One region of the Caproicibacterium sp. XB2 genome, then DNA from elsewhere that is predicted to be linked to it. Evidence: riboswitches for the same ligand, from Rfam matches in the RefSeq annotation. Region 1 holds a riboswitch; each other region holds the start of a gene.
The links. A riboswitch is a leader RNA that binds a small molecule or an ion and turns the genes downstream of it on or off. The one in region 1 is predicted to bind thiamine pyrophosphate.
Positions count from the first base shown of each region.

Region 2: another riboswitch for thiamine pyrophosphate. It lies ahead of thiM (hydroxyethylthiazole kinase); the one in region 1 lies ahead of ACIHKT_RS01760 (MTH1187 family thiamine-binding protein).
Region 3: another riboswitch for thiamine pyrophosphate. It lies ahead of thiD (bifunctional hydroxymethylpyrimidine kinase/phosphomethylpyrimidine kinase); the one in region 1 lies ahead of ACIHKT_RS01760 (MTH1187 family thiamine-binding protein).

Region 1 is NZ_CP173227.1:382,832-385,094, reverse strand. Features, by position in the region: gene ACIHKT_RS01770 (ABC transporter substrate-binding protein) at 1-173, opposite strand, end outside; gene ACIHKT_RS01765 (ABC transporter permease) at 227-1,009, opposite strand; gene ACIHKT_RS01760 (MTH1187 family thiamine-binding protein) at 978-1,286, opposite strand; TPP riboswitch at 1,404-1,516, opposite strand; gene ACIHKT_RS01755 (penicillin-binding transpeptidase domain-containing protein) at 1,576-2,263, opposite strand, start outside.
Region 2 is NZ_CP173227.1:1,600,837-1,603,099, forward strand. Features, by position in the region: gene thiE (thiamine phosphate synthase) at 1-68, opposite strand, end outside; gene thiM (hydroxyethylthiazole kinase) at 55-876, opposite strand; TPP riboswitch at 953-1,061, opposite strand; gene ACIHKT_RS08010 (NlpC/P60 family protein) at 1,199-2,263, shown strand, end outside.
Region 3 is NZ_CP173227.1:245,023-247,285, reverse strand. Features, by position in the region: gene cytX (putative hydroxymethylpyrimidine transporter CytX) at 1-315, opposite strand, end outside; gene thiD (bifunctional hydroxymethylpyrimidine kinase/phosphomethylpyrimidine kinase) at 312-1,121, opposite strand; TPP riboswitch at 1,297-1,403, opposite strand; gene lexA (transcriptional repressor LexA) at 1,531-2,124, opposite strand.

The sequences.
Region 1 (2,263 bases):
TCCAAAACGAATTTGATTTTCTCCAGCTTGCCGTCGGCCGCGGAAGAGGCAGCCGTACCGGAAGCTGTACCGGATGCAGCCGAGGATGCCGCACCGCCCGCGCAGGCAGTCATCGAAACAGCCATGGCGGCTGCCAATACACCGGCAATCAGGGATTTTCCAAACTTTTTCATATTTTCAGGAACTCCTTTTAGAACTCTATTGATGGAACGAATCGGAATCTGCTTCAGGCAGACTTTTCTTTCCGGCGTTTGCGGTCCCACGGCATGCACAGCCGCTGTACCACATCTACCAGTTTCATTAAAATTAGACTGATAATGGATACGAGGAAGATAACCGCAAACATGCGGTCGTAGGCATAGCTCTTTCGTACGCGCGTCATATATACGCCAAGGCCGGAGTTGCCGCCCAGCCACTCTGCCACAACCGCACCAATCACCGAATAGGAAACGCTGATGCGCAGGCCAGAAAAGAAGTTGTTAAGGGAACTTGGAATTTTTACATGGCAGAAAATCTGCCATCGGCTGCTGCCCATGGTACGCATCAGGTTAATCACGTCTGGGTCGGCACTATCAAATCCATTGAGCAGACCAACCGCAATGGGAAAGTAACAGGAAATGACAACCAGAACAATTTTCGGCGTCATATCATAACCGAGCCACAGCACCAGCAGCGGTGCAATAGCCACCGTCGGCACCGTTTGGGTTAAAATCAAAATTGGGTACAGGCTTTTCTTCACCAAGCGAAAACGGTCCATTAAAAAAGCTGAAAGAAATGCCAAAATTACCGCAATCAGCATGCCCCAAAATGTTTCCTGCAAAGACGTGGAGGCATTGTACATCAAAGACGAAAAGTCATCAATGAATGCCTGCACAACCTGCACCGGACTTGGCAGCATAAAGTTCGGCACAACATTAAAGGAAACAACCGACTGCCATACAATCAAAATGATAACGATGAGAAAAATTGGGGAGAGCTTATCTGTGATACTTTGTAACTTTCTGCGCAATCGTCAGGACCCCTCCCTGCGGCTTGTAGCTGATTTTTACGTAGGAAGCAACCTGCGGACAGCCCGCCTTAACGGCAATGTACTGGCACTGTTTCACAATCTCCATCAGCTGCTCATAGTCGCCTTCCATTGTGGTTTCAAACGGGCCAACATAATAATTAACGCCGGTGCTCTTAATATAAGCAATCACTTCGTCAACAATGCGGACAACCTCTTCGTCGGTACCGACCTGTGGCAGCACCTGAATGGCAACACTTGCGGGGAATTCTTCTTTCATTTTACAATCTCCTTCGTTTTTTGCAGAAATCTGCTGTAAAGAATAATAGGAAAAGTGATACCGGCCGAATAGGCAGCAAAAAGCCGCCTATACCCGGAAAAGGTACAGGCGGCGGCTAAAAACCCGATTGTATGTTACCTCCGCCGGTATTATCCGGATCAGGCCAAAGGGTCCGGAATTTCTCCCGTCTCAGCCAAGCCCCGTAAGGCCAAGCGCCCCATTTATAAGAACGGTTTTATTGTACAGCAGGAAAGCCATTTTGTCAAATCTTGTAGAAAAGGGACACCCGTTACTCCTTGTACTTTGCCGCTGCCGCCAGCAGGTCCCGCAGGATTGGTCCGGCAGAGTTAATGCCGAAAGAATCCGTGTGTTCCACAACCACTGCCGCAGCGTAAGGTGTGCTTTCATTGGATGAAAAAGCGACCATCCAGCCGTTATTCCCGCGGCCGCTGCCCAGTTCCGCTGTACCGGTCTTTGCGCACACGCTGTCGATGCCGTCAAAGGAATCATCACCGTAGGCAATCTTCACGTTGCCGCGCATATAGTTTTTCAACCGGCTGGCTACATCCGAGCTCATCAGCTGCTTGCCAGTCTTCACACTGCCAAACTTGTTTTTATCGGTCAGGTCACCGCTGACGCCTTTAATCACGCGCAGTTCCTGCGGGGAACCACCGTTGGCGATTGCCCCTAATAGACGCACCATATAGCCGGGGCTGACCTGGTCCGTATACTGTCCAGTGCCGGACCAGCCCAGCTGGTTTTTGCTTGCTTTACTCACATCATAGCTGCCCTTTGCTGCATTCAGTGTATCCACCGTATAACCAGAATTCACACCGAGCGCATTGGCTGCAGCGGTCATTTTATCTTTGCCCATTTCCATGGCAAGCGTTGCAAACGTGACATTACAGGAATTTGCGAACGCGTGCTGGAAGTTTTGCGTACCATGCTGCTCGCGGTTTGTACAGGTAATATCGTTG
Region 2 (2,263 bases), 780 kb from region 1:
GTTTCTTTTCCCACCCATGCACGGTCTGTAACCGCGTACAGAAGCATTGTTTTTTTATCGCACTTCATATTTGGCGCCGCCCTCCAGTGTTTTTCCGTCCAGGTTATACACTTCATCTATGATATAATTCCGGTAAGTCGCGTTGCCGTCACGGGCGGAAAGCCGGTTACGTGCCCGCTCGCCGCACAGCCCCATAGCTGCAATGGCAGCGGCGGCAGCCTCCAGCGGCGTTTCCGGATTGGCGGCAGCATAGGCGGCAGTCATTGCGCTGAGCATACAGCCGGTGCCAGTGACGCGGCTCATCATTGGATGACCGTTGCGGATAACATATGCCCGGTCCGCATCCGCCGCAATGTCTATGGCACCGGTCGCCGCCACAACACAGCCTGCCTTTGCCGCGAAAGCTTTAAGAAACGCCACCGCATGGTCCAAGTTTTCCTCGGTAACCGTATCGGCAATGTCCGCGTCCACGCCCTTTGTGGTGCCGCGCCCCAGCGCCAGCGTCTTAATTTCGGAAACGTTGCCGCGGATAATGGCAAACCGCACTTCCTGCAGAAGCCGCAGGGCCGTTTCGGTGCGAATGCGGGACGCACCGGCGGCAACGGGGTCCAGCACAACCGGATGACCGCATTGATTTGACTTTTTGCCGGCGGCGAACATTGCCCGGCGGGTGTCCTCGTTCAGGGTGCCGATATTGATATTGAGCCCGCCGCAGATGGCAGTGATTTCCTCCACCTCTGAAGCATCATCGGACATGATGGGCGAGCCACCGCAGGCCAGCACGGTATTGGCACAGTCATTAACGGTAACATAATTCGTAATATTGTGTACCAGCGGTGCTTTGGTACGCACGTTCTCAAGCATTTCTCCAAACATACGGAATTCCTCCTGTTTTTGATAAGATGTCCGCAGGAACAGAAAAAGCGGAGGAACCCAAAATGGGCTCCTCCGCCAGAAAATCCGACTCGTTTCCTGCGTTGGCATTGTCCACATCAGGTTCTAGGGTCGAAGCGGCAGCGCTTCCTCTCAGCCTGGCGGTCCAAGCTCCCCTGCAGGCAGATTTCTTCTGCCGTACTTTTATTATAACGGCCTGTCCGCCTCTTTGCAAGTCAGTCCTTTTTCATCTTTTTGGCTTGACGAAAGATTATGTAAATCTTATAATAGATAGAATGATACTATCAGTAAAGAAGGATGATATATGGATAAACACGCTCGTATTCGGACCCGTATTCTCGCAGTTGCGCTGGCTGCCGCCTGTGTAACCGCTTTCACACCCGTGCCGTCCTACGCTGTGGGCGACGTGGACACTATGAAAAGCGAACAGGCGCAGTATGCTGCCCAACAGCAGAAAAACGACAGTGAACTTGCTTCCCTTCGCAGTGACAAAAGCCAAAAAGAAGCCTACGGTGCTGCTTTGCAGTCCCAGCTGGAAACCATTGAGGAGCAGATTAACAGCTGCTCTAACCAGATGACTGACCTCGACCTGCAAATGCAGCAGGCGCAGGACACCATCTCCGCCAAACAGAAGCAGATAGACGCTGATACTCGGAAACTGAAGCAGCGCCTGTGTGCCCTGTACATGACCGGCGGTGCAGGCAACCTGCAAATTCTGCTTTCCGCATCGGACACTTCTGACCTTTCGGACAAGGCCGAAGCTATTTCCGTGGTAACACAGCATGATACCACACTCATTAACCGGCTGAAATCCGAAAAGGAAGCGGTCAAACAGGCAAAGGACACCATTTCCACCAAGCGCCAGCAGGCAGCCAAAGTAAAGGAAAGCTATAGCGGCAAACAGCAGCAGCTTTCCAGTACATTGAGTGAAACAAACCAGTTTCTGAAAGACATCGGTCAACAGGAAGTGGACCTGCAGGACCAAAACGCTTCTCTGGACGTAAAGGCGGCCAAGCTTTCCGCCTCTATCGCTTCATGGCAGCAGACACAGCAGGCAGCAGCCAGCTCCACCGACAACACTGCCGGCAAGAGTGCGGACAGCCCGTCCAGCGGCTCCGCTTCCAGTTCCTCCTCTGCTGCCAGCAGTTCTACAGCAGACAGTACAAGCCCCGCCGCCAGCAGTGCCACGCACAGCAGTGCCAGCCGCCAGTCCAGCAATTATTCTTCCCGCGGTCGCTCTTCTGTTGCCAGCAGTACATCGTCTGCCAGCCATTCCTCCTCTTCGTCCTCGTCTTCTTTTTCCAACCTGATTGGCGAAGCGGAAAAGCACCTCGGCACGCCTTATGTAATGGGCGGCTACAGTCCGAGC
Region 3 (2,263 bases), 140 kb from region 1:
CGCAGCCAGCGCCCCGTCGTAAATCATAATTGCAGTCCAGCCCACCAACTGAAGAATATTTAGGAAAGCAAAAAACAAACAGCCGATTCTGCCAAAGCTCATTTGGACCGTGCCCATGGCACTGCGCCCGCTGCGTCCGCCAATCAGTCCAGCAAAGAACAGCATACAGCAGCCAATCAAATGCCCCAAAAGAATCGCCAGCAGTCCTTTTTGGAACCCCAGCGGCGCAAAATAAGTCCCCGTTAGGATTTCCGCAATGGACACGCCTGCGCCAAACCAAATGAGTCCGTTTTGAAAGGTCGAAGTTTTTTTCATCGGCGCGCTTCCTCATAATAGGCCGGCTTTAGGTCAAACGCATGGTCCATAGGACCGCTGCCCGCACCTAAATCCAGCATTGCGGCAAGCGCACCGGAAAGATACGTTTTTGCCTTGCAGACAGATGTATCCAAATCGTATCCTTTCGCAAGGTTCGCCGCAATGGCACTGGACAGCGTACAACCTGTCCCATGCGTGTTGGGGTTATCAATGCGCCTGCCCTCAAACCATTTGTATCCGCCGTCACGGTACAGGAGGTCATTGGCATCGTTCAGCCGATGTCCGCCCTTGCACAGCACCGCACAGGAATAGGTGCTGCCGATAACCGCCGCCGCCTTTTCCATGTCCTGCGGCGAAGTGATTTTTTGTCCGGACAAAACCTCGGCTTCCGGAATGTTTGGTGTCAGTACCGTCGCCAGCGGCAGCAGCTGTTCCTTCAGTATCGCTACAGCGTCATCTGAAATCAGCTTTGCGCCGCTTGTAGCTACCATAACGGGGTCCACCACAATGTTCTCCGCCTTGTAAAACCGCAGACGTTCCGCAATCGTTTCAATCAGCGCAGAAGAAGCGACCATACCAATTTTAACCGCGTCCGGCCGAATATCTGTAAAGACACTGTCAATCTGCTGTGCCAGGAACGACGAACCCACTTCAAAAATCCCCTGCACGCCGGTCGTGTTCTGCGCTGTCAAAGCCGTAATGGCGCTCATGGCAAATACGCCATTCATCGTCATGGTTTTGATATCCGCCTGAATACCGGCGCCACCGCTGGAATCGCTTCCGGCGATTGTTAATGCTGTCCTCATTTGTAATTACCCCTTTCCAGCATTTCATTTTGCGGCAGAAGGTGGTGCCCCCAATCTGCCAGCCGCAAAAGCCAGCCGTGAAAGCGGCGGTCTTTTGCTGGATATCCCATTTTTCTGTTCTGTGGGAACAAAGGCGGGCAAAAAGAAAAGCAGTGCCTGCAAAAGGCGCTGCCACAAACAATTCTTTCTTGTTCCCTACGTTGGCATTACCCAAATCAGGTGAAGGGTCAAAGCACTTTCGCTTACTCTCAGCCCACGTTTGTGAGCTCCCCACATATATTTTTAGTATATCGAATCATTTTCATCTTGTCAAGGCAAGCTGTTTATTGGTATTTCTCGTTGGATTGCTTCCGCGGCATAGAAAAAGCCAGCGCCTAAACAGCGCTGGCTTCTTGTTCAGATATTTTATTTAATAGTTGCGGTAGAGGGCAACCACCTTGCCGAGAATGGCAACTTCTTTGGTGTAAATCGGTTCAAAGTCCGGATTTTCTGGCTGCAGACGCACACGGCCGGGTTCCCGATAAAAGCGTTTAACGGTCGCTTCTCCATCTATCATTGCAATGACGATTTCGCCGTTTTCCGCTTCCGGTGTCTGACGGGCAATGACGATGTCATTATCTAATATGCCGGCATCCCGCATACTTTCTCCATGTACATGCAGGGCAAAATAGACATCATCTTCACTGCGTTTCGCCGGTGCATAGGGCACATGGCCTTCTGTATCCTCCACTGCCAAAATGGGCCGTCCCGCCGCGACCCTGCCGACAATAGGTACCTGCAGCACGGGAACAGAACGACTCTGCCCTGTCAGATGAATGGCCCGGTTCAGACCGGCATCCCGTGTGATAAGGCCCTCTTTTTCCAGTGTTTTTAAATGTGCATGTACGCTGGAAGTCGATTTTAAACCGGTTGCCGCGCAGATTTCCCGCACGGTAGGCGGCAGCCCAGTTTGTAGGCGGCTTTTCAGGTAGTCGTAAACTTTCTGCTGGCTTGCTGTAAGCATATTGTATTTCCTCTTTTCCTTTCGCCGCAAATAAGTATACCATAGAAAGGACAAAATCGCAAACGTTTGTTTGTAAACGGCGTAATGTTGTTATTCTTTATAAAACATTCACATACTATTAACAAATTTTGGGCTATAG